4 regions of the Streptomyces bacillaris genome follow, and region 1 is predicted to be linked to each of the others. Evidence: riboswitches for the same ligand, from Rfam matches in the RefSeq annotation. Region 1 holds a riboswitch; each other region holds the start of a gene.
What was found. A riboswitch is a leader RNA that binds a small molecule or an ion and turns the genes downstream of it on or off. The one in region 1 is predicted to bind cyclic di-AMP.
Positions count from the first base shown of each region.

Region 2: another riboswitch for cyclic di-AMP. It lies ahead of DJ476_RS12130 (C40 family peptidase); the one in region 1 lies ahead of DJ476_RS02735 (LysM peptidoglycan-binding domain-containing M23 family metallopeptidase).
Region 3: another riboswitch for cyclic di-AMP. It lies ahead of DJ476_RS00915 (transglycosylase SLT domain-containing protein); the one in region 1 lies ahead of DJ476_RS02735 (LysM peptidoglycan-binding domain-containing M23 family metallopeptidase).
Region 4: another riboswitch for cyclic di-AMP. It lies ahead of DJ476_RS06790 (M23 family metallopeptidase); the one in region 1 lies ahead of DJ476_RS02735 (LysM peptidoglycan-binding domain-containing M23 family metallopeptidase).

Region 1 is NZ_CP029378.1:666,273-673,453, reverse strand. Features, by position in the region: gene hpnH (adenosyl-hopene transferase HpnH) at 1-654, shown strand, start outside; gene DJ476_RS02750 (aspartate aminotransferase family protein) at 651-2,048, shown strand; gene DJ476_RS02745 (helix-turn-helix domain-containing protein) at 2,115-2,723, shown strand; gene DJ476_RS34780 (DUF6126 family protein) at 2,837-3,013, shown strand; gene DJ476_RS02740 (tyrosine-protein phosphatase) at 3,018-3,830, opposite strand; cyclic di-AMP (ydaO/yuaA leader) riboswitch at 4,242-4,402, shown strand; gene DJ476_RS02735 (LysM peptidoglycan-binding domain-containing M23 family metallopeptidase) at 4,406-5,407, shown strand; gene DJ476_RS02730 (SGNH/GDSL hydrolase family protein) at 5,579-6,406, shown strand; gene DJ476_RS02725 (STM4011 family radical SAM protein) at 6,425-7,181, opposite strand, start outside.
Region 2 is NZ_CP029378.1:2,930,092-2,937,272, reverse strand. Features, by position in the region: gene DJ476_RS12140 (C40 family peptidase) at 1-264, opposite strand, end outside; gene DJ476_RS12135 (hypothetical protein) at 527-880, shown strand; gene DJ476_RS12130 (C40 family peptidase) at 1,004-2,224, opposite strand; cyclic di-AMP (ydaO/yuaA leader) riboswitch at 2,223-2,389, opposite strand; partial or broken gene pcrA (DNA helicase PcrA) at 2,659-5,099, shown strand; gene DJ476_RS12120 (M23 family metallopeptidase) at 5,189-6,895, opposite strand; gene DJ476_RS12115 (esterase/lipase family protein) at 7,101-7,181, opposite strand, start outside.
Region 3 is NZ_CP029378.1:210,362-217,542, reverse strand. Features, by position in the region: gene DJ476_RS00930 (hypothetical protein) at 1-57, shown strand, start outside; gene DJ476_RS00925 (SpoIIE family protein phosphatase) at 155-2,764, shown strand; gene DJ476_RS00920 (FAD-dependent oxidoreductase) at 2,786-4,147, opposite strand; cyclic di-AMP (ydaO/yuaA leader) riboswitch at 4,648-4,808, shown strand; gene DJ476_RS00915 (transglycosylase SLT domain-containing protein) at 4,812-5,651, shown strand; gene DJ476_RS00910 (GMC oxidoreductase) at 5,812-7,181, shown strand, end outside.
Region 4 is NZ_CP029378.1:1,699,850-1,707,030, forward strand. Features, by position in the region: gene DJ476_RS06775 (bifunctional acetate--CoA ligase family protein/GNAT family N-acetyltransferase) at 1-1,288, opposite strand, end outside; gene DJ476_RS06780 (HPr family phosphocarrier protein) at 1,449-1,730, shown strand; gene DJ476_RS06785 (GntR family transcriptional regulator) at 1,879-2,589, opposite strand; gene DJ476_RS06790 (M23 family metallopeptidase) at 2,789-3,604, opposite strand; cyclic di-AMP (ydaO/yuaA leader) riboswitch at 3,619-3,787, opposite strand; gene DJ476_RS06795 (M16 family metallopeptidase) at 4,002-5,372, opposite strand; gene DJ476_RS06800 (M16 family metallopeptidase) at 5,399-6,754, opposite strand; gene DJ476_RS06805 (DNA gyrase/topoisomerase IV subunit A) at 7,014-7,181, shown strand, end outside.

The DNA.
Region 1 (7,181 bases):
CCCTACTTCGCCTTCGCCGTGCACATCGACGGACTGCGGGAGCGGCACGACGAGTCGGTCGCCAAGGAGGGCGTCTTCGACGAGGCGGTGGAGGCGATGAAGGAGGCCAAGCGGCGCGGCTTCCGGGTCACCACCAACTCCACCTTCTTCAACACCGACACCCCGCAGACCATCATCGAGGTCCTCAACTACCTCAACGACGACCTGCAGGTTGACGAGATGATGATCTCGCCCGCCTACGCCTACGAGAAGGCGCCCGACCAGGAGCACTTCCTCGGCGTCGACCAGACCCGCGAACTCTTCAAGAAGGCCTTCGCCGGCGGCAACCGGGCCCGCTGGCGGCTCAACCACTCGCCGCTCTTCCTGGACTTCCTGGAGGGCAAGGCGGACTTCCCGTGCACCGCCTGGGCCATCCCCAACTACTCGCTCTTCGGCTGGCAGCGCCCCTGCTACCTGATGAGTGACGGCTACGTACCGACGTACCGTCAGCTCATCGAGGAGACCGACTGGGACAAGTACGGCCGGGGCAAGGACCCGCGCTGCGCCAACTGCATGGCCCACTGCGGCTACGAACCCACCGCCGTCCTCGCGACCATGGGGTCGCTCAAGGAGTCGCTGCGCGCGGCCCGGGAGAGCGTCGGCGGCAACCGGTGACGGACGGCGGGCCGAAGGGCTTCGACCTCGGGCGGCTGCTGGCGGAGCGCGGGGGCGAGCGGTACGAGCTGCACGCGCGCCATCTCAACCACCAACTGCCGCGCATGCTGCACACCATCGGCTTCGACAAGGTCTACGAGCGGGCCGAGGGCGCGTACTTCTGGGACGCCGAGGGCCGGGACTATCTGGACATGCTGGCCGGGTTCGGCGTCATGGGGCTCGGCCGGCACCACCCGGTCGTCCGCCGGGCCCTGCACGACGTGCTCGACGCCCAGCTCGCCGACCTCACCCGCTTCGACTGCCAGCCCCTGCCCGGGCTGCTCGCGGAGAAGCTGCTCGGCCACAGCCCGCACCTGGACCGGGTCTTCTTCGGGAACAGCGGTACGGAAGCGGTCGAGACCGCGCTGAAGTTCGCCCGGTACGCCACCGGGAAGCCCCGGGTCCTCTACTGCGACCACGCCTTCCACGGGCTGACCACCGGCTCCCTCTCGGTCAACGGCGAGCGCGGCTTCCGGGACGGCTTCGCCCCGCTGCTGCCCGACACCCCGATCGCCCTGGGCGACCTGGACGGGCTGCGCCGGGAGCTGAAGCGCGGGGACGTGGCCGCCCTGGTCGTCGAGCCCATCCAGGGCAAGGGCGTGCACGCCGCGTCGCCGGGCTTCCTGTACGAGGCGCAGGAGCTGCTCCACCGGCACAAGGCGCTCCTGATCGCCGACGAGGTGCAGACGGGTCTCGGGCGGACCGGTGACTTCTACGCCTACCAGCACGAGGAGGGGGTGGAGCCCGATCTCGTCTGCGTGGCCAAGGCGCTCTCCGGCGGCTATGTCCCGGTCGGCGCCACGCTCGGCAAGGAGTGGATCTTCCGCAAGGTCTACTCCTCGATGGACCGGGTCCTCGTCCACTCCGCGAGCTTCGGCTCCAACGCCCAGGCCATGGCGGCGGGGCTCGCGGTGCTCACGGTGATGGAGGACGAGGAGATCGTCGCGGGCGCCCGGCGCACCGGGGACCTGCTGCGTGAGCGGCTGGCGGCGCTGGTGGACCGCTACGAGCTGCTGCACGAGGTGCGGGGGCGCGGGCTGATGATCGGCATCGAGTTCGGCCGCCCGTCCTCGCTGAAGCTCCGCAGCCGCTGGACCATGCTCCAGGCGGCCCGGAAGGGACTCTTCGCCCAGATGGTCGTGGTGCCGCTGCTCCAGAAGCACCGCATCCTCACCCAGGTCTCCGGCGACCACTTGGAAGTGATCAAGCTGATCCCGCCGCTGATCATCGGGGAGCCGGAGGTGGACCGCTTCGTGACGGCGTTCACCGAGGTCATGGACGACGCCCACAGCGGGGGCGGGCTGATGTGGGACTTCGGCCGGACCCTGGTCAAGCAGGCCGTGGCCAACCGCTGAGACCGGTGGATTTGCCTCCCGGGCAATTTATTTGCCCGGGAGGAAAGTTCCTGGCCCAATGGAACCATGAACCCTCCGGACGAGGGGGCGGCCGACGAGCTTCCCGGCGTCGCCCCCCGACTGCGCGAACTGCGCCGCGGGCGCGGCCTCACCCTGGAGACCGCAGCCCAGCGGGCCGGACTCTCCCCGGCCCACCTCTCCCGGCTGGAGACCGGCCGCCGCCAGCCCTCGCTGCCGATGCTGCTGGGCCTGGCCCGCATCTACGGTACGACGGTCTCCGAGCTGCTCGGCGAGAAGCCCCCCGAGCGCGACGCGATCATCCGGGGCGGCGCCTTCGAGGGCGCCGAGGCCGACGGCTGGATGTACCGCCGGGCCGGCAGCCCCGGCCGCGCCATGCAGGCGCTGCGGGTCCGTGTCCCGTACGGCGCCCAGGGCGATCTGGTCCGGGTGCACCCCGGTGAGGAGTGGCTGTACGTCGTCGGCGGACGACTGCGGGTCGCACTGGGGGAGACGGTGCACGACCTGGACCCGGGCGACAGCGCCCACTTCGACTCGCTCACCCCCCACCGGATCGCGGCCCTGGACCGCGGCGGGGCGGAGCTGCTCTTCGTCCACTCCCTGCTCCAGAGCCCCGCGGCCGAGCTGTGCCTCGGCAACGCCCTCCACGCGCGCTGACCACGTGCACCTCCGGGGCCCCGCGTACCACCGGGGTCCCCGCGCTCCTCCGGACCTCCGTACCTCCGGACCCTTCGTACCCACCGGCCGCGAGGCCGGCAGAGAGGACCGTCATGTCCGATTCCGAACACTACGACCCGCTGAGTCCCCGGCGGCCGAGGGCCACGAAGGACGCGCAGGAGCGCCGGATGCCGCGCGGTCTGGTGATCCGCCTCATCGCCTACCTGGTGGTCGGCCACGTGATCGCGGCCTTCCTCTACCTGCTCTTCATGGTGGCGGGCGCGGAGTAGCCGCTCAGCCCTGGTCGAGCAGGCGCTCGCGCAGCCGCTCCCGGGTGGCGGGGGAGATGTTCAGCCCCTCCGACAGATAGCGGTCCGTCGAGCCCCAGGTCTCGTCGATGGCCGTGAACGCCGCCGCGAGGTAGGAGGACTGGGCCCCGAAGAGCGGGTTGAGCAGCTCCATCACCTCGGGGGACATCCCGGTCTCGGACATGTCCGTGCGCTTCACCTTGTACCGGCGGTGCGGGTCGTTGGACTTGAGGTAGTCCGCCTCGATCGCCTCGCGCTCGACGCCGACCGCGAGCAGCGAGACCGCGATCGACAGCCCCGCCCGGTCCTTGCCCGCCGCGCAGTGCATCAGGGCCGGAACACTGTCCTCCGCCAGCGCGTGCAGGACGCGGCTGTGCTCGGCGGTGCGGTCCACGATGGTCGCGCGGTACATGTGGAGCATCCGCTCGGTGCCCTTGCCGTTGGCCAGGATCGAGCGCAGCTGCTCGATGTTCCCGTCGCGCACCAGCCGCCAGAACTCGGCTCCGTCGGCCGGGTCCGAGAGCGGAATGCTGACATTACGGACACCGGTCAACTCGATGTCGTATCCGTCGAGCCGGTGGTCGGCGGAGTTCCGGAAGTCGAAGACGGTGTGCAGCCCGAGCCCGGAGAGGAAGGCCGCGTCCTCGGCCGTGGCGTGCGCCAGGTGGCCGCTGCGGTAGAGCCGGCCGAAGGCGGTGCGCCGCCCGTCCGTGGTGGGGAGCCCGCCCACGTCGCGGAAGTTGCGGACTCCGGTCAGTGCGGTCTCGGTCGGCGGGACCTGCGGCACCTGCTGCGTCACGGTGGCTCCTGAAGTCTCTGGCGTCGGCGCGGCTCTCCGGCGAGGGCGCTCCTGTGACGATACGACATCGATTCGGCCGAAAATCAGGGGCCGGATGACGGGATGTCAGGAGTGGCGCCGACGGCATGTCCGTATTGGTGCATTTCATAGAACATGCCCCGCTAATGGGGGAGATGGGATTCCGCAGGTGAGCGGGATCATATCCGTGACGGACCGTGGCGACGGAGCCCGGTCGTTTTCCCGGGATCCGTACGGAAAGCCAAGATCCGTAATCCACGGAGTGTGACGGGAAATCCGGAACGGAATTGAATCGATGATTCCGGCAGGCAACCGACGGCTTGTTCCCGTCGTCCTGACTCGTTTACGGTCACCGTCAATCCGGACGGACCGCCTAATCCTGCCGCCGCCCGGAATTCGCACCCACCCACTCACGTGTGGCAGGAGCGGGGGAACCAGGTAAGCCGCCGGCCCGGAGCGATCCGGACCGGCTAGGGGTGAAGTCGCCATCCGGCGGCCGGGCATCTCCAGCCCGAACCCGACAGCTCACCTCGCAGGCGCCGGAGAGGAACTTCGCCATGCCCGCAAAGGGTAAGCACCGCCGTCCCAAGTCCGGCCCGATCACCCGCGGCGTCCTCGCCGCGGGCACCGGCGGCGCCGTACTCGCCCTCCCGCTGATCGGCGCCACCGGCGCCCACGCCGCGGAGAAGGCCGCCCCCGCCACCAAGCCCGCCGCTGCCACGGCCGCCGCCGCGCAGACCGCTGCCCCGCAGGCCGCGCCCGCCAAGGCGAAGACCGCCCCGAAGACGTACTCCGTCGTCTCCGGCGACTACCTCGCGAAGATCGCCGCCGAGCACCAGGTCAAGGGCGGCTGGCAGAAGCTGTACCAGGACAACCGGTCCACCGTCGGCGAGAACCCCAGCCTGATCTTCCCGGGCATGAAGCTCACCCTCGGCGCCAAGGCGACCGGCTCCGCCGCGCCTTCCGAGGCCAAGAAGTCCGCCCCGGCGCCCAAGTCCGCACCGAAGGCCGAGAAGAAGGCCGCCCCCAAGGCCGCGCCGAAGAAGGCCGAGCAGGCTCCCAAGGGCGACACCATCTCGGCCGACGAGTCGGACGCCGCGCAGAAGCAGAGCGGTGCCACCACCCAGACCGGCTCCTCGCAGTCCACCGGCTCCGGCTGGACCGCCCCGCTGGACAGCGCCCAGGTCACCACCCAGTACCGCGCCTCCGGCTCCAGCTGGTCCAGCGGCTACCACACCGGCGCCGACTTCCGCGCCGCCTCCGGCACCCCCGTCCGCGCCATCGGCCCGGGCACCGTGGTCTCGGCCGGCTGGAGCGGTTCGTACGGCAACGAGGTCGTCATCCGCCACGCGGACGGCATGTACTCCCAGTACGCCCACCAGTCCTCGCTGAACGTCTCCACCGGCCAGACCGTCACCGGCGGCCAGCAGATCGGCCTCTCCGGCTCCACCGGCAACTCCACCGGCCCGCACCTCCACTTCGAGGTCCGCACCGGCCCGAGCTACGGCTCGGACGTCGACCCGGTCGCCTACCTGCGCCAGCACGGCGTCTCCCTCTGACCCGAGGGCGGCCCGCGCGGGGCGTGAAGTGATCGAGGGCGGTGTGCTGTGGCACACCGCCCTCTACTTATTCCGGCTTTACCCAAATCTGACCGGGTGGTCTATGTCACCACCCGTCAACCCCGTATTACGGTCGCGTAGGTCACATTGAACGGTGCAGGATATGTGCTTGTGGCAGACGATTCGAGAACCCAGAAGCAGCACACCATCGGGTCGTACGCGGCGATCGGGGACAGTTTCACCGAAGGCGTCGGAGACCCCGGCCCCGACGGCACCTTTGTCGGCTGGGCGGACCGGTTCGCGGTTCTCCTCGCCGACCGGCTCCCGGCCCCCGACGCGTCGACGAACCCGGACGAGACCCGGCACGGGAATTTCCGCTACGCCAATCTCGCCGTACGCGGACGCCTCCTCGACCAGATCGTCGAGGAGCAGATCCCCCGCGCCAAGGAGCTGGCCCCCGACCTGGTCAGCTTCTGCGCGGGCGGCAACGACATCATCCGGCCCGGCACCGACCCCGACGACCTGGCCGATCGGTACGAGAAGGCCGTCGCGGAGCTGACCGAGGCCGTCGGCACCGTCATGATCACCACCGGCTTCGACACCCGGGGCGTTCCGGTGCTGCGCCATATGCGCGGCAAGATCGCCACGTACAACGTCCACCTCCGGGCCATCGCGGACCGCTACCGCTGCCCGGTGCTCGACCTGTGGTCGCTCCGCTCGGTGCAGGACCGGCGCGCCTGGGACGCCGACCGGCTCCACCTCTCGCCCGAGGGGCACACCCGGGTCGCGCTGCGCGCCGCCCAGGTCCTCGGCCACGACGTCCCGACCGACCCGGACCAGCCGTGGCCCCCGCAGGCCCAGCGCAGCACCTTCGACGAGGGGCGCGACAACATCCAGTGGGCGCGGGAGTACCTCGTGCCGTGGATCGGGCGGCGGCTGCGCGGCGAGTCGTCCGGCGACCACGTCGAGGCCAAGCGCCCGGACCTGCTGCCGCTGTAACAGCAGGTTCTGAAGGGCTCAGGGGTTCAGCAGAGGGAGCGTACGCCGCGTCGGGCCCGGGACCAGGGGTCCGTCCGGCGTCGGGCCCGCGCCCGGCCCGGCCGGTATCCGCTCCAGCACACCGCCCGCGAACACGTCGTACAGCGGCAGCGTCTCCAGGTGCACATAGCCGATGTGGCAGTCGCAGACGGCGAGCGGACAGGCCCGCGGACCGAGCGCCCGGCGGTAGCTGCCGTCGTACAGGTTGCCCAGCTCGGCCCTGACGAAGTGGCAGCGCCGCACGGTCCCCTCGCCGTCCACCGAGATCACCGACTCGCCTGTCCGGCAGGGCAGCCCGGCCGAGCGGTGCGGATGCCTGCTGTACGGGAAGAGCGGGTCCAGCTCCGTCCACCGGGCCGCCTCCTCGTCGGTGTACGTCCGTCCCTCGGCGGCGTTCACCCAGAGGTAGACCTCCGGGGGCAGCGCCGCCCGCAGCCGTTGGGCCTCTTCGAGGTGGGCCTCGAACCCCACCACGCCCACGCTGAACCGGATGCCCTGGGCCGACAGCTCACGGCACTTGCCGAGGAACCGCTCGTACGGCGTCTGCCCTGGGTGGTACGTGCACCAGAGCGCGATCCGCTCCGGATCGGCGTCCGCGAGCCAGGCGGTGCGGCCGCTCAGATTGGTCTGGATGGCGACCCGGCCTATGTGCGGGAGGTGCGACAGCTCGGTCAGCGCCCGCCGGTACCAGGACCGCACCAGACCCTCGCCCCACGGGGTGAACAGCACCGAGAGC
Region 2 (7,181 bases), 2.3 Mb from region 1:
GACCGTGCGGGTGGCGGCGGCCGCCTTCTCCTTCGCCCCGTTGTACTTCTCCGTGGCGACCTCGGCCTCGTGGTAGAGCCGGTCGACCTTGGCCCGGACCTGGGCGGCGGTGGGGGCGGGCTCGGCGGGCGCCGCCCCGGCCCCGCCGGCCGAGGCGGCGGTGGCGGCCCCGGCGAGCGCCAGAGTGGCGGCGGTGCGGGCAGCAGGGCCGGTGAACGGGCGCTGCTTGGGTTTCCGGTGAGCGGATTTCCGGTGCGCGGCCACGGGGGCGGCATCCTTCCTGTCGGCTGCCCGCCGGGATACCGATGGGCTCGCGAGGGACGCTAATCCGGGCGAACGGAAAAGGGTCGCCATGACAGCTATTGCCCGGATGTGACGCTTCGGTGCCGACGAGTGACTGCGGACAGCGAGTCGGAATTGATCATTCCGGCAGGTTCGGGCGCGCGGCGCACAGTTCCGGCGAAGGCGTCAAGGAAGGCTTGCCTCACTGCTGGGTAAAGATTTGGCCATGGCTAGGCTCCGGGCCATGGACGTACTCATCAATGTCTTCGTCGCCCTGCACATCATCGGCATCGCCTCCCTGCTGGGCGGCTTCCTGACCCAGATGAAGGCCATGGGCGCGGGCACCGCGCGCTTCGTTCCGGCCATGCTGCACGGCGCGCTGACCATGCTGGTCACCGGCGTCGCCCTGGTCGGGCTCAACCAGGCCGACGACCAGACCGTCAACAACATCAAGATCGGCGTCAAGCTGGCGGTCCTCGTCGTCATCCTCGCGCTCGTCTACGTCAAGCGGGACGAGGAGAAGGTCGAGAAGGGCGCGTTCGCGGCGGTCGGCGGACTGACGGTCGCCAACATCTTCATCGCCACGCTCTGGACCTGAGGGACCTGAGGGACCTGGGGTACCTGAGGACTCGGGGCGCCTGAGGAAGCCGGGGTACCTGAGGGGTTCCGGAAGCCCGAGAGGCCGGGGCGGAGGCGAGAGGCCCGCCCCGGCCGACGCGTGCTACGCCGGGCGCACGCTGCCGTAGATCGGCATGTAGTAGATCGACTCCTCGCGCACGTTCGCCCCCGGCTTCGGCGCGTGGATCATCATCCCGTCGCCCTTGTAGATGCCGACGTGGCTGATGTCGTCGTAGAAGAAGACCAGGTCCCCGGGCTGGAGGTCCGACGTGGCGACGCGGGTGCCGACCTTCACCTGGTCCCAGGTGGTCCGGGGCAGGGTCACCCCCGCCTCCCGCCAGGCCGCCTTGGTCAGCCCCGAGCAGTCGTACGAGGACGGGCCCGTCGCCCCCCACACGTACGGCTTCCCGATCTGGGCGCGGGCGAAGGCCAGCACCTTCTCGGCCTTGGCCGCGTAACCGCTGCCCGCCCCGGTCCCCGTGCCCGTACCGGGCCCCGGGCTCGTCCCTGTACCGCTGCCGGAGCCAGAACCGGAACCGGAGCCACCGGCCTCGGCGGACTCCTTCGCGGCCTCCTCGCGCGCCTTCTTCTCCGCCGCCTCGCGCTCCTTGGCCTCGGCGGCCTGGCGGGCGGCCAGCCGCTCCGCCTTCTCCCGGGCCTCGGCCTCCTTCTTCCGCTCCAGCTCCGCCAGCCGCGCCTTCTCCTCGGCGGTCAGCCGCGACAGCAGCGCCCGGGCCTCGGTCAGCTTGGTCTGCACGGTCTGCTTGCTGGCGCGCAGCGCGGTCTGCGTCTCGGTCAGCTTCTCCAGGCTTTTCACGGCCTCCGCGCGCTTCTTCGAGGCCTCGGCCTGCTGCGTACGGAAGTCGTCGACGGCCTTCTGCTGCCGCTCGGTCGCCCGGCTCATCAGCCGGCTCTGGTCGAAGTACCCCTGCGGGTCGTCCGCCAGGAAGAAGGTCGCGGTGGGCGCGATGCCGCCGGTGCGGTACTGCGCGGCCGCGTAGGCGCCCAGCTCCCGGCGCGCCTCGTTGATCCGCTCGGTCCGCTTCGCCACATCGGAGAGCAGCGTGTCGACCTTGGCCCGCTGGGTGGTGGAGGCGGCCTTCGCCCGGTTGTACTGCTGGGTCGCGCTGCCCGCCTGCCGGTACAGCTCGTCGACCTTCTTCTGCACGTCCTCGATGGCCGGCTTCGGCTCGGCGGGCGCCGCCGTCGCGTTCTGCGTGGAGAGCAGCGTCACGGAGGCGAGCGCGGCCGTCGTGAACCCGACGGCGGGGGTGGTCGTGCGCACCTTCGTACGCGGCTTGCGATGCGATGCCAAGACCGGCATCTCCTTCCGTGGACCGCCTACCGGGTTAGCTGTCGGGTTCGGACGGAACGGAAGGCTGTCCTACGGTCCGCCTGCGCGGGCACGGACCGATTCACCCCGGTTCTGCGTGTGGGTCCCCGGTTCCGAACTGCTGGGAGGGCAGCACGGATTCGGCAGAGGTGACCGTGAGACGCGGTTCGCCTCAGGGAGCTACGGATCACCTGACCGAGCACGCTAGCCAACGCGGCCCGCCGCTGGGAAGGAGGATGAGCGATATGCCCGATACATTTTCGTGACCTTTTCCCCTGTCGGGCCCCGGACCCCCTCCGACCGGGTACTCCTTCACGGAACGTGGACGTCCGCTCTCCGTCCGTACGGGGCGGACGCCCGTACCGGCGGCCGCTTGTGGCCTTCGGCCGAACGTTGTCAGTGCGGCCCCCTAGACTCGGAGGGCGATGAGCAGCCTCTTTGACGACAACTTCCTGACCGGCCTCCAGCCCGCGGAGGACGGCCCGCCGCCGCCCCCGAGGAGCACGCACCCGAAGCGGTGCCGGAGGGACTCTTCGAGGGCGTCTTCGACGCGCCCCCGCCGCCCCGGGACGGGTACTACCGGGACGGCCACCCGCGCCCGGTCATCGACTCCGCCGCGCTGCTCGACGGGCTGAACACCGAGCAGCGCGCCGCCGTCGTGCACGCCGGCTCCCCGCTGCTCATCGTCGCCGGAGCCGGCTCCGGCAAGACCCGGGTGCTCACCCACCGCATCGCCCACCTGCTGGCCGAGCGCGGGGTGCACCCCGGGCAGATCCTCGCGATCACCTTCACCAACAAGGCCGCGGGCGAGATGAAGGAGCGCGTCGAGCAGCTGGTGGGCCCGCGCGCCAACGCCATGTGGGTCATGACCTTCCACAGCGCGTGCGTCCGCATCCTGCGCCGCGAGTCGAAGAAGCTCGGCTTCACCTCGTCGTTCTCGATCTACGACGCCGCCGACTCCAAGCGCCTGATGGCCCTGGTCTGCCGCGATCTGGACCTGGACCCCAAGCGCTATCCGCCGAAGTCCTTCACCGCCAAGGTCTCCAACCTCAAGAACGAGCTGATCGACGAGGAGACCTTCGCCGGACAGGCCGCCGATGGTTTCGAGAAGACCCTCGCCCAGGCGTACACGCTCTACCAGGCCCGCCTGCGCGAGGCCAACGCCCTGGACTTCGACGACATCATCATGACGACGGTCCACCTCCTCCAGGCCTTCCCGGACGTGGCCGAGCACTACCGCCGCCGCTTCCGCCACGTCCTGGTCGACGAGTACCAGGACACCAACCACGCCCAGTACACGCTGGTACGGGAGCTGGTCGGCCCCTCCGGCGAGGTGTCCGACGCCCCCGCCGAGCTGTGCGTGGTGGGTGACGCGGACCAGTCGATCTACGCCTTCCGCGGCGCCACCATCCGCAACATCCTCCAGTTCGAGGAGGACTACCCGGACGCGACCACGATCCTCCTGGAGCAGAACTACCGCTCCACGCAGACGATCCTCTCCGCCGCCAACGCCGTCATCGAGCGCAACGAGAGCCGCCGCCCGAAGAACCTGTGGACCAACGCCGGCTCCGGCGCCCGCATCACCGGCTATGTCGCGGACACCGAGCACGACGAGGCCCAGTTCGTCGCCGACGAGATCGACCGCCTCACCGACAAGGGCGACGCGAAGGCGGGCGATGTCGCCGTCTTCTACCGCACCAACGCCCAGTCCCGTGTCTTCGAAGAGATCTTCATCCGCGTCGGCCTGCCCTACAAGGTCGTCGGCGGCGTGCGGTTCTACGAGCGCAAGGAGGTCCGGGACGTCCTGGCCTACCTCCGTGTCCTCGCCAACCCCGAGGACACCGTCCCGCTCCGCCGCATCCTCAACGTGCCCAAGCGCGGCATCGGGGACCGCGCCGAGGCCATGATCGACGCCCTGTCGATGCGCGAGAAGATCTCCTTCCCGCAGGCGCTGCGCCGCGTCGACGAGGCGTACGGCATGGCGGCCCGCTCCTCCAACGCCGTCAAGCGGTTCAACACGCTGATGGAGGAGCTGCGCACGATCGTCGAGTCCGGCGCCGGGCCGGCCGTCGTGCTGGAAGCCGTGCTGGAGCGCACGGGCTATCTGGCCGAACTCCAGGCCTCCACGGACCCGCAGGACGAGACCCGCATCGAGAACCTCCAGGAACTCGCCGCCGTCGCCCTCGAATTCGAGCAGGAGCGCGGCGAGGAGGAGGGCGCGGGCACGCTCGCGGAGTTCCTGGAGAAGGTCGCGCTGGTGGCCGACTCCGACCAGATCCCCGACGAGGACGAGGACGGCTCCGGCGTCATCACGCTGATGACCCTGCACACGGCGAAGGGCCTGGAGTTCCCGGTCGTCTTCCTCACCGGCATGGAGGACGGCGTCTTCCCGCACATGCGGGCCCTCGGCCAGACCAAGGAACTGGAGGAGGAGCGCCGCCTCGCCTACGTCGGCATCACCCGCGCCCGCGAGCGGCTCTATCTGACCCGGGCCGCCATGCGCAGCGCCTGGGGCCAGCCCTCGTACAACCCGCCCTCGCGGTTCCTGGAGGAGATCCCGGAAGCGCACCTGGACTGGAAGCGCAAGGGCCCGATGGCCGCCCCGGCCGGACCCACCTCGGGCATCACGTCCTCGCTCTCCTCCTCGCGCTCCCGCTCCGGCCCCTCGGGCTTCGCCACCCGGCGCGGTGCGGAGAAGCCGACGGTCTCGCTGGCGGTGGGGGACCGGGTCACGCACGACCAGTTCGGCCTGGGCACGGTGGTGGCCGTCGAGGGGGCCGGCGACCAGGCCAAGGCGACGGTGGACTTCGGCGACGAGCGCCCGAAGAAGCTGCTCCTGCGGTACGCACCGGTCGAGAAGCTGTAGCGGGGACGACGAGGTAACGGTAGAGGGGCGGGACGGCTGCGATCAGCCGTCCCGCCCCTCTCCCGTTGCTTACGCGCGTTCCGTCACCGTCAGGTCGGCTCGACGCCGTGGCTGCGCAGCCACGCCAGCGGGTCCACCGAGGCCCCGCCGCCCGGGCGCACCTCGAAGTGCAGGTGCGGACCAGTGGAGTTGCCGGAGCTGCCCGCGTACGCGATGACGTCACCGGCCTTCACCGGGCCCGAGCGGATCTTGGTGCTGCTGAGGTGGCAGTACCAGGTCTCCGTGCCGTCGGCCATGGTCACGATCGCCATGTTCCCGTAGGCGCTGTTGTACTGCGTGCGGACGGTGCCGTCGGTCGCGGCCATCACGGGGGAGCCGTAGCCGACGGGGAAGTCGATGCCCGTGTGGACGGACATCCAGTTGACGCCCGCCTGGCCGTAGTAGGCGCTCAGCCCGTGCTGCTTGACCGGGAGGACGAACTTGGGGCGCAGCGCCTCGCGGCGGGCGGCCTCCTCCTCGCGCTTCTTCTTCTCCTCGGCCTGCCGCTGCTTGAGGTCGATGCGTTCCTGGGTGCGGCTCGCGCGCTGGCGGAAGTCGTCGCTGCCCTCGGTGAGCTGCTCCAGCTGGCTGTCGAGCTTGTTGTTCGCGGCGACCGGCTTCACCGTGCTGGGGTCCGCGACGGCCAGCGAGGTGGTCTTCTCCGGCTTCTCCTCGTCGCTGATCCCGCTGACGGAGGCGGCCGCGATGCCCGCGACGCTCATCACACAGGCGGAGGGGACGGCGACGGTCAGGAGGGCGGACCGCTTGGCGGGGCTGCGGCGGCGGGCCCGGCTGCGCGGGGCGGGGGTGCGGACCACGGTGCGGTCCACGGAGAGCGGTGCGGGGGTCTCGCCGCCGTCGTCGTACGAGGCGGGGGCCGGGGCGGTGTCCGGCTCGGGCCGCTCGTCGGGATCCGCCCCGGGGGTGAGGTCCAGAACGGGGATCTCGGCGGTGCCGCCCTCTTCGGATTCCGGCTGCTGCTGTTCGTACAGCTGGTGCGACATCTGTTCGGGCTCGTACGCGGTGTCCTCGGGCGTGGCGCCGGAGTTCCAGGCGGTCGCGTCGTAGGCGCCGGTGTCGTACGCCGCCGTCCCGTAGGCCCCGGTGTCGTACGCGCCCGTGTCGTACGCGCCGACGTCGTACGTGCCGGTCGTGAAGGCGGTGGTGTCGTACGTCCCGGTGTCGTACGCCCCGGTCCCTGTCCCGGTGTCGTACGCGCCGGTCTCGTACGTTCCGGTCTCCTGCGCGCCCGTCCCGTACGAGCCGTCGGTGACGGACGCGGTGCCCGTGCCGTACGTGGCGGTGGCGTAGGCGCCGGTATCGTACTCGTCGCTCTCGTACGCGCCCGTCCCGTAGGGGGCCGTGCCGTACGTGGCCGTGGTGAAGCCGGTGGTGTCGTAGGCGCCCGTGTCGGCGGTCTGCTGCTGCCATGCCGACTGCGCCTGGGCCGTCTGTGCCTCGGCTGTCTGTGCCTGAGCCGTCTGTGTCTGAGCCGTCTGTGTCTGGGCGGCGTACGCGTCGTACGTGACGGTCTGCTGCGCGCCCGTGTCCCAGGCGGAGGAGTCGTACGGGCCGGTGTGGCTGTTGTGGTCGCCGTGACCGCTGTGGGCGCCGTAGGAGGCGTCGTAACCGGAAGCCGCGTAATCAGTGGTGTCGGAACCGCTGTAGGGGGTACCGAAGAGCGGGTCGGTGTCGAAGCTGCCGGTGGATCGGGTGTCGTACCCGACGGGCCCGGCGTGGGGGTGCTGGTCGTTCACCAACTTCTCTCTCGCCTCGGCAGCAGGACTGTTCTGGGTTCCGGACAGGGAGTCCCAGGGGGAAGCAGTGGCCGCGACTGTACCCGGCAGTATGTGAGGACGACAATCTTCGGCAGGTTTTGCGCCCTCAGGAAACGGGCAATCGGCCGTCTTTCGGTGGACGGCAGACAGAGGCTTGGCCCTATGTTCGAGAGTCGTTCTATTTCTAAGCGACAGAGGACGTTCCGGTTGAGGGGGCTGTGCCCTCCCGGGTCCGCTGTGACTCCAGAGCCTCACGGACGGCGGT
Region 3 (7,181 bases), 460 kb from region 1:
GCCCCGCTGAAGGGGTTCAAGAAGACCACCGCCACCGCCGTCGCCAAGCTGCACTGAGCCGGGCACGGCGGAACAGGGGCGGCGGACCGGCCGGAGGGGGTCCCGGCCGGTCCGCCGACGTGCCTGCCCACCCGGCCTGGAGGATCCTGACTGTGTGACCCGGCACGATGCGACCCGGCCCACCCCCTTCCCCGGCAGCGGGGCCGCGGCCGGGGGAGACCACGGCGGCCGAGTACCGGACGAGCTGTCCCTCGTACTCGCGCAGGGAGTCGTGAGCGCCGTCGAGTCCGCCGAGGGGTACGCGGGCGGCGTCTACCTCCGCTCCGGGACCCCCGGCCTGCTGCGCCTCGCCGTGCTCGCCGGACTGCCGGGGCCGCTGTTCCGCCCCTGGTGGCGGATGCACGTCAACCGGCCGTTCCCCGTCTCCGAGGCCTACCGCACCGGGCGGCCCGTGCTGCTCGCCGACGCGGAGGAGGCCATGCGCCGCTTCCCGCAGCTGATGGCGGGGCTGCCGTTCCCCTTCGGCTCGCTCTGGGTCCCGGTCACCGGCCCGAACGGCACCATGGGGGTGCTGGCCATCCTGCGCCCCGCCACCCCCGGCGAGGAGGTCGCCCCCGCCGTCGGGGAGCGGCTGATGCGCCTGGGCCGCCGACTGGGGGCCGCGCTCGCGGACCTGGAGTCGCGGTCCTTCCCCGTCGCCTGGGAGAAAGAGCCGATCCCCGTCCAGCTGCCCGCCGCCCCCGCACCGCCCGTGCGGGTCGGCAGCTTCGACTGGGACCTGCACTCCGGGGGCCTCACCGCCGACGACGACCTGTGCGCGATCTTCGGCACCGAACCGGAGGACTTCCCCGGCACCGTCGACGCCCTCGCGGAACGCCTCGTACCGGAGGATGTGTACGGGCTCTGGGCGCTGGCCCGGCAGGCGGTGGAGTCCGCCGATCCGGTGGTGCGGCGGATGCGGCTGCGCGGCCCCGACGGCCGCTACCACCTGCTGGAGCTCTCCGGCCGCTGGACCCACCCGGACGGCGAGAGTGCCGAGAGCCATCTGACCGGCTTCGTGGTCGACTTCGGCGCCGGGCCCGTCATCGCGGAGGCGGCGGACCGGCTGCCCCGGGGGATCGTCTCGCTGGACCGGATCGGCCGTATCACCTACGCCAACGCGCTCGCGGAGGAGCTGCTCGACCGCCCCCGGGCGGAGCTGGTCGGCCATGTCGTGTGGGAGGTGCTGCCGTGGTTCGCGCATCCGGCGTACGAGGACCACTGCCGGGCGGCCCTGATCTCCGACGAACCCGTCCACTTCCTCGCCCGGCGGGACCCCTCCGTCTGGCTCTCGGTCTCCCTCTACTCGGGCCACGACGGGCTGAGCGCGGTCTTCCAGGCCACCGAACAGCCCGCGTACGCGCCCGGCTCCGTCACCGCGCCCGGTCTGGGCATCGGCTCCACCGCCGACCGCTCCTCCGCGCTCTACCGCCCGGTCGCCCTGGCCATCGCGCTCACCGAGGCGGTCACGGCCCGCCAGGTCTCCGCCGTCGTCACCGAGGAGCTGCTGCCCGCGTTCGGCGGCCGGCAGCTCGCCATCTACCTGCTGAGCGAGCGTCACCTCCACCTCGCCTGGGAGACGGGGTTCCCCAAAGGCTTCCTCGACCGCTTCGACGGGGTCGGGCTCGACGTCTCCATCCCGGGTGTGGAGACCCTCACCACCGGGCGCCCGATCTTCTTCGAGTCCATGCAGCGGCTGGCCGACGCCTACCCGGGCATCCCGATGGAGACCGACGTCGGGGCGCGGGCGTTCCTGCCGCTGATCGCCTCGGGGCGGCCCGTCGGCTCGTGCATCCTCGGCTTCGACCGGCCGCGCGGGTTCAGCCCGGAGGAGCGCACCGTCCTGACCGCCCTCGCCGGGCTCATCGCCCAGGCCCTGCAACGCGCGCAGCGGTACGACAGCGAATCGGCGCTCGCCCGGGGGCTCCAGGACGCCCTGCTGCCGCACCGGCTGCCGGAGGCGGAGGGGGTCGACACCCTCGGGCGCTATCTCTCCGGCACCCAGGACATGGAGGTGGGCGGCGACTGGTACGACGTCATCGAGACCGGCCACGAACTCGCCCTGGTCATCGGGGACGTCCAGGGGCACGGCGTGTCGGCGGCCGCCACCATGGGCCAACTCCGCAGTGCGGTACGGGCGTTCGCCCTGAGCAACCACGATCCTCAGGAGGTGGTGAGCGGCACCAACCGGCTGCTCATCGACCTCGACCCGGGACAGTTCGCCAGCTGCTGCTACATCGTGCTCGACCCGCTCACCGGACGGGCCCGTGCCGTACGGGCGGGCCACCCGCAGCCGGTGCTGCGCCACCCCGACGGCCGGACCGAGGTGCTCGACCTGCCCGGCGGCATTGTGCTCGGCATCGACGGGCACGCGACCTACCCGGTCACCGAGCTGACCCTCGCGCCCGGCGCCATGCTGGCCCTCTTCACCGACGGGCTCATCGAACGCCCCGGGACCGACATCGACGAGGGCATCGAACGGCTGCGCGCCACGATCGCGGGCGTCGGCTCCGCCCCGCTGGCCGAGACGGCGAACCGGGTGATCGGGGAGGCCCGGCAGGCCACGGACCGCCCCGACGACATCGCGATCCTGCTGGCGGCCCGCTGGACGCACCCACCGGAGAAGCCGCCGCCACCGTCCCGCGACACCGCCCCGCCCGACCTGTGGCGGACCTTCCGCGGGCCGGGCCCCGGTGGCGCGAGAAGCACCCCGGACCCGGCCTGACGGGCACCGGCCCCGTAAGGATCAGGCGCCGGAGGCGTCCAGCATGCCCTCGCGCTCCACGACCTTGATCCGCTCACGGCCCTGGGCCGCGCCGAGCGCCTGCTCGTGGGCGTCCAGCTTGTGCCAGCCCTCCCACGTCGTGTAGCGGACGTTCCGGCTCTCCAGGAAGGCCTCCACAGCCTCCGGGGCGGGCGTCGTCGGCTCGGGCAGCCGGCCGGCGGCACGGTCCTCCAGGAGGCAGGCGACCGTCTCGTTGGCGTCGCCCTTGGTGTGGCCGATGAGGCCGATCGGGCCGCGCTTGATCCAGCCGGTGACGTAGACCGAGGCCATGTGCTCGTCACCGGAGATGACGCGTCCGGCCTCGTGCGGGACCGTGCCGGAGGCCACGTCGAAGGGGAGCTTGGGCAGCTCCTCCGAGTAGTAGCCGACGGCCCGGTAGACGCTCTGCATCTCCCAGTCGGTGAACGTGCCGGTGCCCCGGACGTTGCCGGTGCCGTCCAGCTCGGTGCGCTCGGTACGCAGCGCGGTGACCTTGCCGTCCTCGCCGAGGATCTCGACCGGGGACTCGAAGAAGTGCAGGAAGAGCTTGTGCGGGCGGTCGCCGACATCGCGGATCGCCCAGTTCTCCAGGGTCTGCGCGACCATGTTGGCCTGCTTGTTCTCCCGCCGGGTGGCGATGGAGCCCTCGTCGTAGTCGATGTCCTCGGGGTTGACGATGACCTCGATGTTGGGGGAGTGGTCCAGCTCTCGCAGCTCCATCGGGCTGAACTTGGCCTGCGCCGGGCCACGCCGCCCGAACACATGCACCTCCAGCGCCTTGTTCGCCTTGAGGCCCTGGTAGACGTTGTCCGGGATCTCGGTCGGCAGCAGCTCGTCCGCCGTCTTGGCCAGCACGCGGGCCACGTCCAGCGCCACGTTGCCGACGCCGAGGACCGCGACCTTCTCGGCGGTCAGCGGCCAGGTGCGCGGGACCTCGGGGTGGCCGTCGTACCAGGAGACGAACTCGGCCGCGCCGTAGGAGCCGTCCAGCTCGATGCCGGGGATGTCCAGCGCCCGGTCGGCCTCGGCGCCGGTGGAGAAGATCACCGCGTCGTAGAAGGAGCGCAGGTCGTCCAGGTCGATGTCGTTCGGGTAGCTGACATTGCCGAAGAGACGGATCTGCGGCTTGTCCAGCACCTGGTGCAGCGCCTTGACGATGCCCTTGATCCGGGGGTGGTCGGGGGCCACGCCGTAGCGGATCAGGCCGAAGGGCGCGGGCATCCGCTCGAACAGGTCGATCGAGACACCCGGGTCCTGGCAGACCTCGGATTTGAGCAGCGCGTCCGCAGCGTAGATACCGGCGGGGCCGGCTCCGACAATGGCGACGCGGACGGGGCGTGTCATGGCGTGTTGATCCTTAAGGCGGGCGAACGCGGGCAGGTCAGGCAGGTCGGGCAGGTTACAGAGTACGCGGCAAGTAAGGGTGGGCTTACTAGTGTCCACCCCACACGGTAAGCCAAGGCCGGGGGAGGCTCTCGACCCACCCTGCGGAACCGCCCGATAAGTCCGTTTCTGCGGGTCAGTATGGGCGATTTGAACCTTTAATTACCCTATTCCATAAAAGGGCTATTGGGGCTCTTGGGCAATTTTGCCCCCACCCATTTCGGCCGCCTCCGTGCGGAGTGGTGAGCGTCACGTCCCGGGGGTGCGGACGCAGAAGCGGAGGGTTCGGTTCCCTTCTGTGCGAAGAAAGTTGACACCGCGACGGAGCCGGCCCGGCCCGGAATTCCGGTCATTCGATCTTGCGGAAAAAGAAGATCCGGAATTCGGGGCTTGTTCCGCCCGATGTTTTTCGCCTACGGTCACGGTCAATCCGGATGGAACGCCGAATCCTGCCGCCGTCCGGGAATCCGCAACCCACTCACGTACGGCAGGAGCGGGGGACCCAGGTAAGTCGCCGATCCGAAGTCCGGAGCGGCTAGGGGTGAAGCCGCATGTCCCATGCGGCCAGACATCTCCCGTCTGAACCCGACAGCTCACCTCGCAGGCGCCGGAGAGGAAGTTCCCCATGCCCGCACTGGGTAAGCACCGCCGTCCCAAGTCCGTCTCGCTCGGCCGTGGCATCGCCGCCGTGACCACGGGTGGAGCCGTCCTGGCCCTCCCCGTCCTCGGCGCCACCACCGCCTCCGCCGCCTCCGCGCCCGCCGTCGCGGAAAAGGCCGTGGCCCCCGTCTCCGTGACCGCCCAGGCGAATTCCGTGACGAAGGCCGCACCCACCAAGCATTCCGTGGTGTCCGGCGAATCGCTTTCCAAGATCGCCCGCGACTATTCCGTCAGCGGCGGCTGGAAGAAGCTCTACGAAGGCAACCGGAAGGTCGTCGGGGAGAACCCGAACCTTATTCACCCGGGTATCACCCTGACCGTCGGCGGCAAGGCTGCCGCCCCGTCAGACGCCAAGGCCGGCAAGGCCGGTAAATCGGCCCCGACCGCCGACCGTGCCGCCTCGGCCGAGCGCGCCGACCGCTCCGCGCGCGCCGCCGCTCCCGCGGCCCAGGCCGCCCCGGCCGCCGCCGCCCCGACCGCGTACACCAACGACCTCGATGGCTGGATCAAGGAGTCGCTGGCGGTCATGGCCCAGCACGGCATCCCCGGCACCTACGAGGGCATCCACCGCAACATCATCCGCGAGTCCTCCGGCAACCCGAACGCCATCAACAACTGGGACTCCAACGCGGCCAAGGGCACCCCGTCCAAGGGTCTGCTCCAGGTCATCGACCCGACCTTCCGGGCCTACCACGTGCCCGGCACCTCGACCGACAGCTACGACCCGGTCGCCAACATCGTCGCCGCGTGCAACTACGCCGCGGACCGGTACGGCTCGATCGACAACGTCTTCGGCGCCTACTGATCCACCAGGGCGTACACGGCGTACAGCACCCCGAGGGGCCCCGGACCACACGGTCCGGGGCCCCTCCGGCGTACCGGGAAGTTACCCCCAAGTTTCTCGTGACTTACCACGCGATCGGCAGTAGAACCTGTTGCACTCTGTCGAGAGTGAGGTATGTCACATGAACGACATTGTCCTGCACGGAGACGCCTCGAAAGGCGTCTCCCGTCGAAGATTCATCACGGGAACAGGTTCTCTTCTGGGTGTCGCGGCGCTCGCCGGACCCACCGCCCCGGTCTGGGCCACGCCCCGTACGGCAGCGGCCCCCATCGGCTCCGGAGCCCATGTGCCGGTGCTGGTCGTCGGCACCGGCTACGGCGGCTCGGTGGCCGCGCTCCGGCTCGCCCAGGCCGGTACGGACGTGCACATGGTCGAGATGGGCATGGCCTGGGACACCCCCGGCGCGGACGGCAAGATCTTCGCCAACACCACCCGGCCCGACGACCGCTCCTTCTGGCTGCGCACCCGGACCAAGCAGCCGCTGAGCAACTTCCTCGGCTTCCCGCTCGACCGACACGTCAACCGCTACACCGGGATCCTGGACGCCGAGGAGTTCGCCGGGATCACCGTCTACCAGGGGCGCGGCGTCGGCGGCGGCTCGCTGGTCAACGGCGGCATGGCCGTCACCCCGAAGCGGGAGAACTTCGCCGCCGTCCTCCCGACGGTGGACGCCGAGGAGATGTACCGCACCTACTACCCGCGCGCCAACGCCGATCTCGGGGTCTCCACCATCGACCCCGCCTGGTTCGACACGGTCGACTGCTACCAGTACGCGCGGATCGGCCGGAAGCACGCCCAGCGCGCCGGCTTCCCCTTCCTCTTCGTCCCCGCCGTCTACGACTGGGACTACATGAAGCAGGAGGCCGCCGGGACCGTACCGAAATCAGCGCTGGACGCCGAGATCCTCTACGGCAACAACTACGGCAAGAAGTCGCTCCAGAAGACCTACATGGAGCGGATCAGGGCCACCGGCCGGGTCACCATCACCCCGCTGCACAAGGTCACCCGCGTCTCCCCGGCCTCCGGCGGCGGCTACACGGTCCTCATCGACCAGCTGGACACCACCGGCCGGACCACCGCCACCAAGACCGTCACCGCCGACAAGGTCTTCTTCGCGGCGGGCAGCGTCGGCACCAGCAAGCTGCTCGTCGGGCTGAAGGCCACCGGCGCGCTGCCGCTCCTCAACGACGAGATCGGCAAGGGCTGGGGCGACAACGGCAACGTCATGTGCGGCCGGGCCAACCACCTCTGGGACCCGACGGGGAAGGTGCAGTCCTCCATCCCCACCGCAGGCATCGACAACTGGGACGCGGGCGGGGCCTTCGCCGAGGTCGCCCCGCTGCCCACCGGGATCGAGACCTGGGCCTCGTTCTACCTCTCGATCACCAAGAACCCGCACCGCGCCCGGTTCACCTGGAACGCGGCGGCGGGACGGGCCGAGCTGGACTGGCAGACGGCGTGGAAGCAGCCGTCCATCGACGCGGCGAAGAC
Region 4 (7,181 bases), 1.0 Mb from region 1:
TGCCGAGCGATTCGAGGTAGAGGAGGGCGACGTCGGTGTCCGGGTCCTCGAAGGAGTACTGGAGGAAGTCGTTGCCGGAGACGTCGGCCCGGTTCCCCGCCGAGATGAACGAGGAGAGGCCCGCGCCCCGGCGGTGGAGGCCGGAGAGCAGGGCGATGCCGATGGCGCCGGACTGGGTGAAGAGGCCGATCCGGCCGCGCGCGGGCGACTCGGGGGCGAGGGAGGCGTTCAGCCGGACGGACTCGGCGGTGTTGATGATGCCGAAGGCGTTGGGGCCGATGATGCGCATGCCGTACGAGCGGGCCTGGCGGACCAGTTCGCGCTGGAGCTCCCGGCCGGCGGAGCCCCGCTCGGCGTATCCGGCGGAGAGGACGACGAGGCCCTGGACGCCGTGCTCGCCGCAGTCGGCGACGGCTTCGGGGACGCGGTGGGCGGGGACCGCGATGACGGCCAGGTCGACCTGCTCGTCGATCTCGCCGAGCGAGCGGTGGGCGGGGACGCCGTCGAGGGTGGTCAGGCCCTCGTCGAAGGCCCGGTTCACCGCGTACGTACGGCCGGTGAACCCGGCGGCGAGGAGGTTGCGCAGGACGGTGCGGCCCACTCCCCCGGGCGTACGGCCGGTGCCGATCACCGCGACGGAGCCGGGGGCGAGGAGGCGCTGCACCGAGCGGGCCTCGGCGCGCTGTTCCCGGCCGCGCTGCACGGCGAGGGACTTCTCGGTGGGTTCGAGGTCGAGGGTGAGATGGACGGAGCCGTCCTCGAAGCTGCGCTGCTGGGTGTAGCCGGCGTCCCGGAACACCTTGATCATCTTGGTGTTGGCGGGGAGCACCTCGGCGGCGAAGCGCCGGATGCCGCGCTCACGGGCGACGGCGGCGATGTGTTCGAGCAGCGCGGAGGCGACCCCGCGGCCCTGGTGGGCGTCCTGGACGAGGAAGGCGACCTCGGCCTCGTCGGCGGGGGCGGAGGCGGGCCTGCCCTGTTCGTTGATGCGGTCGTAGCGGACGGTTCCGATGAACTCGCCGCCGATCGTGACGGCCAGCCCCACCCGGTCGACGTAGTCGTGATGGGTGAAGCGGTGCACGTCCCGGTCGGAAAGGCGGGGGTAGGGGGCGAAGAAGCGGTAGTACTTCGACTCGTCGGAGACCTGCTCGTAGAAGCTGACCAGCCGCTCGGCGTCGTCCGTGGTGATCGGCCTGATGCGCGCGGTGCCCCCGTCGCGGAGCACCACGTCCGCTTCCCAGTGGTCGGGGTACGCGTGATGCGGACTCTGCTCCGGCGTGGGCTCCATGGGCCAAGCCTACGGCCGGCATCCCGGTCGCGGAGGGTTCGGTACCGGGGCAGTCTGGGGACGATCCGGACGGGACCGGCCGGAGGGGAGGCCGGGCAGAGCAGTACGCACCGCATGAGAGACTGGTCTAGACAACCGTTGATATGTGAAGGGCAGAACCATGGCTGAGCGCCGCGTCAACGTCGGTTGGGCCGAGGGCCTGCACGCCCGCCCCGCTTCCATCTTCGTCCGTGCCGCCACGGCCTCCGGCGTCCCCGTGACGATCGCCAAGGCCGACGGCAACCCGGTCAACGCCGCCTCCATGCTCGCGGTGCTGGGCCTGGGCGCCCAGGGCGGCGAGGAGATCGTGCTCGCCTCGGACGCGGACGACGCCGAGGCCGCCCTGGACCGTCTGGCGAAGCTGGTCGCCGAGGGTCTCGAGGAGCTGCCCGAAACCGTCTGACGGTACGAAGAACTGAGCCGTGGATCCCCTGAGGGGACCACGGCTCTTTTCTTATTCCGCAGCCCTTCCCCTATCACCGACCTGAATATTCGGAGGCAGCACGAAAAAGGCCCTCGGCAATTACGTCTCTTTGTATACGGCGTCCTTGTTAATGACGGGCACTCGCAATGTTTACGCCGTGTTGCGAAGAACTCACCCGGGACGGCGGTGCCGGGCGACGGCCGGGCCGGTCCGGGCGGCGGCGCAGCCGGTGGGCCGCGGCGGACCGTTCCGCGTGCTGGGCGGTCAGCGCCCTCGCCCGCTCCGCGTCGCCGCGCGCCACCGCGTCCACGATGGCGCCGTGCTCGGCCCAGGAGTCGACGGGGCGGGCCGGCTGCTCGACCGCGTACATCCAGGCGGTCTTGTGTCTGAGCTGGGTGAGCAGGGCGATGAGGCCGGGGCTGCCGGAGGCCTGGGCGAGGGTCTCGTGGAACCAGCCGCCCAGCGACCGCAGGTCCTCCCCCTCGCCCCGGCGGGCCCGCTCCTGGCCCAGCCTGACCAGGCCGCGGAGCACCTTGAGGTGTGCCTCCGTACGGCGCTGGGCGGCCCGGGCCGCGGCGAGCGGCTCCAGGAGCATCCGGATCTCCAGCAGGTCGGCGGCCTCCTGCTCGGTGGGCTCGGCGACACAGGCCCCGGCGTGTCTGCGGGTGACGACGAAGCCCTCGGACTCCAGCGTGCGCAGGGCCTCGCGCACCGGGACGCGGGAGACCCCGTACCGCCGCGCCAGCAGTTCCTCGGTGAGGCGGCTGCCGCGTTCGTAGACACCGGAGACGATGTCGTCACGGATTGCCGTGCATACCGATTGCGCGGGAATGCGCATGTCCGAACCTCCGCCATAATCCCCGCGAAACGCGGCCGGCCGACACCTGTTCCGTGACTCTATTGCAATCCACCGTAATTTCCGATGGCGGGTCGGAATCGAGGGATATCTTCTGGCGAGTTCCGGAAGGCGCGGGACCGGATCGGACCTGGGGCCGGATCACCGGACCGTGGTCGCGGATCACCGGACCGTGGTCGGATCAGACGTTGACGCCGTGCGAGCGCAGGTAGGCGACCGGGTCCATGTCCGAGCCGTACTCCGGGGTGGTCCGGGCCTCGAAGTGGAGGTGCGGGCCGGTGGAGTTGCCGGTGGAGCCGGAGAGGCCGATCCGCTGGCCGGAGGTGACGCTCTGGCCGACGGAGACGGTGATCGAGGAGAGGTGGCCGTACTGGGTGTACGTGCCGTCCGCCATCCGGAGCACCACGTTGTTGCCGTACGCCCCGCCCCAGCCGGCCTCGACGACCGTACCGGCGCCGACCGCGACGACGGAGCTGCCGGAGGCGGCGCGGAAGTCCACGCCGGAGTGGCTGCCGGAGGACCAGAGGGCGCCGCCCGACTTGTAGCCGGTGGTGACGTACGAGCCGGCGACGGGGAGGTGGAAGGCGTTGAGGCGGGCGCGCTCGGCGGCGCGGGCGGCCCGGGCCTTCTCCTCGCGGATCTCCTTCGCGCGGGCCTCGGCCTTGCGCTCCGCCTCCGCCTTCGCCCGGGCCTTCTCGGCCTTGGCCTTGGCTTCCGCGGCGGCCTTGGCCTTCGCCCTGGCCGCGGCGGCCGCCTGCTGGTGCTGGGCGCGGGCCTGGGCGTCGAGCTGCTCGGCGAGCGTGGCGTCGAGGGTGATGGCCTGGGTGAGTCCGGTCTCGACGGTCCGGGCGGCCTCGGAGTCCGCCGCGGTGGCCGGGGAGGCGAGGGTGCCGAGGACGCCGGTGGTGGCCAGGGCCGTGACGCCGGCGACATGGGCGCTGCGGCGCGTCAGGCGGCTCGGGGCACGGTGCTTCCCGGTGGCACGGGTGAACGCCATGGAGGGGCTGGATCCTTTCCTTCCTTCTCGCCTACCGGGTTAGCTGACGGGTTCGGAGCAGGAAGGTCTCCTACGGACTCCCGGGCCGGTTCGCGGCACGGGGATCCGATTCACCCCGGGGACTGCGTGTGGGTCCCCGGCTCCCCAGGCTCGCGCCTGACGGGGACTCGGCGATGGCTGCCCGGCGCCGCGGGTGCGGCATACGGGTGGCGGACAGCCGGGCCGACGCTAGGCGGGGCGGCTGCGCATCACCAAACGGACAGGGGGATTTGTCACGCATCCCACAGGGCAGATCGCCACTCTCTGGGAGGAATCTGGATATTTGGGACTTAACGCGCAAAAAATGAGGGCCCCGGCGAACCGGGGCCCTCACTGTTCTTGCCGCGCCGGTGCGGTGTCAGCCGCTGACGACGGTCACCTCTCCGATGCCGAGCGCCTTCACCGGCTCCGCGATCTGCGCCGCGTCCCCGACCAGGACCGTGACCAGCCGGTCCACCGGGAAGGCGTTGACCACGGCCGCGGTCGCCTCCACGGTGCCCGTCTCCGCGAGGCGGGCGTACAGCTGGGCCTGGTAGTCGTCCGGCAGGTGCTGCTCGACCTGGTCGGCCAGGGTGCTCGCGACCGAGGCGGCCGTCTCGAACTTGAGCGGGGCGACGCCCACCAGGTTCTGCACGGCCGTCTCGCGCTCGGCGTCCGTCAGCCCTTCGGCGGCCAGCGTGCGCAGGACCTTCCAGAGGTCCTCCAGCGCCGGGCCGGTGGACTCTGTGTCCACCGAACCGCTGATGGCGAGCATCGCCGCGCCGCCCGCGTCCGGCCCGGCGGAGCGCAGGACCTGGGCGAAGGCCCGTACGCCGTAGGTGTAGCCCTTCTCCTCGCGCAGCACCCGGTCCAGCCGGGAGGTGAGGGTGCCGCCCAGGCAGTAGGTGCCGAGCACCTGGGCGGGCCAGACGCTCTCGTGGCGGTCCGGGCCGATGCGGCCGATCAGCAACTGGGTCTGGACCGCGCCGGGGCGGTCCACGATGACGACCCGGCCGGTGTCGTCGGCGGTGATCGGGGCGACCGGGCGGGCCTGGCCCGCGTCGCCCGACCAGTCACCGAGGGTGTCGGCGAGCAGGGCGTCCAGGTCGATGCCGGTCAGGTCACCGACGATGACGGCCGTCGCGGTGGCCGGGCGGACGTGGGCGTCGAAGAAGGCGCGGACGGCGGCCGCGTCGATCCGCCGCACGGTCTCCTCGGTGCCCAGCCGGGGGCGGGACATCCGGGCGGTGGCCGGGAACAGCTCCTTGGAGAGCTGCTTGGCGGCGCGCCGGGACGGGTTGGCCTGCTCGTGCGGGATCTCGTCGAGCCGGTTGCCGACGAGGCGCTCGATCTCGCTCTCGGCGAAGGCCGGGGCGCGCAGGGCCTCGGCCACCAGGCCGAGCGCCTTGGCCAGCCGGGAGGCCGGGACCTCCAGGGAGACCCGGACGCCGGGGTGGTCGGCGTGGGCGTCCAGGGTGGCGCCGCACCGCTCCAGCTCGGCGGCGAACTCCTCGGCGCTGTGCTTGTCGGTGCCCTCGGAGAGGGCGCGCGACATGATCGTGGCCACGCCGTCCAGGCCCTCGGGCTCGGCGTCCAGCGGCGCGTCCAGGAAGATCTCCACGGCCACGACCTGCTGGCCGGGGCGGTGGCAGCGCAGCACGGTCAGCCCGTTGGGCAGGGCGCCGCGCTCGGGGGCGGGGAAGGCCCACGGCCGGGCGGTGCCCGGGGTCGGCTGCGGGTGGTACTCCATGGCTACTCCAGTCACGGCGGCGTCGCTCACTTGTCCGTCCCCTCGGGCGCGTCGGTGGCCTCGTCCCCGTCCTCGGCAGGCTCGACGGGCTCGTAGACGAGCACCGCCCGGTTGTCGGGGCGCAGGGCCGCCTCGGCCGCCTGGCGCACCTCCTCGGCGGTGACGTCCAGGACCCGGCCCACGGCGGTCAGGGCGAGCTGCGGGTCACCGAACAGCACCGCGTAGCGGCAGAGTTCGTCGGCGCGGCCCGCGACCGTCCCCAGCCGGTCCAGCCACTCGCGCTCCAACTGGGCCTGGGCGCGCTCCATTTCCTCCGGGGTGGGCCCCTCGGCGGCGAACCGGGCCAGCTCCTCGTCGACCGCGGCCTCGATCGTCTCCACCTCGACGCCGCCGGAGGTCTTCACGTCCAGCCAGCCCAGCGAGGGCGCCCCGGCGAGCCGCAGCAGCCCGAACCCGGCAGCCACCGCCGTACGGTCGCGGCGGACCAGGCGGTTGTGGAGCCGGGAGGACTCGCCGCCGCCCAGCACGGTCAGCGCCAGGTCGGCCGCGTCACAGGCGCGGGTGCCGTCGTGCGGGAGGCGGTAGGCGGCCATCAGGGCGCGCGCCGGGACCTCCTCGTGGACCACTTCGCGCAGCTGCTCGCCGATGATCTCGGGCAGGGTGCCGTCGCGCGGCGGCTGCTTGCCGTCGTGGGACGGGATGGAGCCGAAGTACTTCTCGATCCAGGCGAGGGTCTGCTCGGGGTCGATGTCACCGACGACCGACAGCACCGCGTTGTTGGGCGCGTAGTACGTACGGAAGAACGCGCGGGCGTCCTCCAGGGTGGCCGCGTCCAGGTCGGCCATGGAGCCGATCGGAGTGTGGTGGTACGGGTGGCCCCCGGGGTAGGCGAGGGCGGTGAGCTTCTCGAACGCGGTGCCGTAGGGCACGTTGTCGTAGCGCTGGCGCCGTTCGTTCTTGACGACGTCGCGCTGGTTCTCCATGGACTCCTCGTCCAGGGCGGCGAGGAGGGAACCCATGCGGTCGGCCTCCAGCCAGAGGGCCAGCTCCACCTGGTGGGTGGGCATGGTCTCGAAGTAGTTGGTCCGCTCGAAGCTGGTCGTCCCGTTGAGCGAGCCGCCGGCCCCCTGGACCAGCTCGAAGTGACCGTTCCCCTTGACCTGGCCCGAGCCCTGGAACATCAGGTGCTCGAAGAGGTGAGCCAGACCGGTGCGTCCCTTGACCTCGTGGCGCGAACCGACGTCGTACCAGAGGCAGACCGCGGCGACCGGGGTCAGATGGTCCTCGGAGAGCACCACACGCAGGCCGTTGGCCAGGCGGTGCTCGGTCGCTGTCAAGCCGCCGGAGCCGGCCTGTGCGGTGGCCGTGTGACCCATGGGCATGTACGTCCCTTCGATCGCGATACTGGACTTCCTGACCGGTACTCCCTGCCAGACCTGCCACTCTAAGCAAGCGCACCGGCACCTGGCGAAGTTCCCGTTCCGCGGAAGTTTCCGTCGATGGTGTCCCGGGCCGTGCGCCCGGGACGGCTTCGGACGGGTCGAGGTCCGCGTTGTCAGTGCGGAGGTCCACAATGGTCCGCATCAGTACCCCAGGTTGTCCGATCAGAATCCGTGAATCCGAGAAGGAGTCGCAGCCGCGATGGCCCGCCGTAGCACGAAGACCCCGCCGCCGGACGACTTCGAGGAGAAGATCCTCGACATCGACGTCGTCGACGAAATGCAGGGCTCCTTCCTCGAGTACGCGTACTCGGTGATCTACTCCAGGGCCCTGCCCGACGCCCGCGACGGCATGAAGCCGGTGCACCGG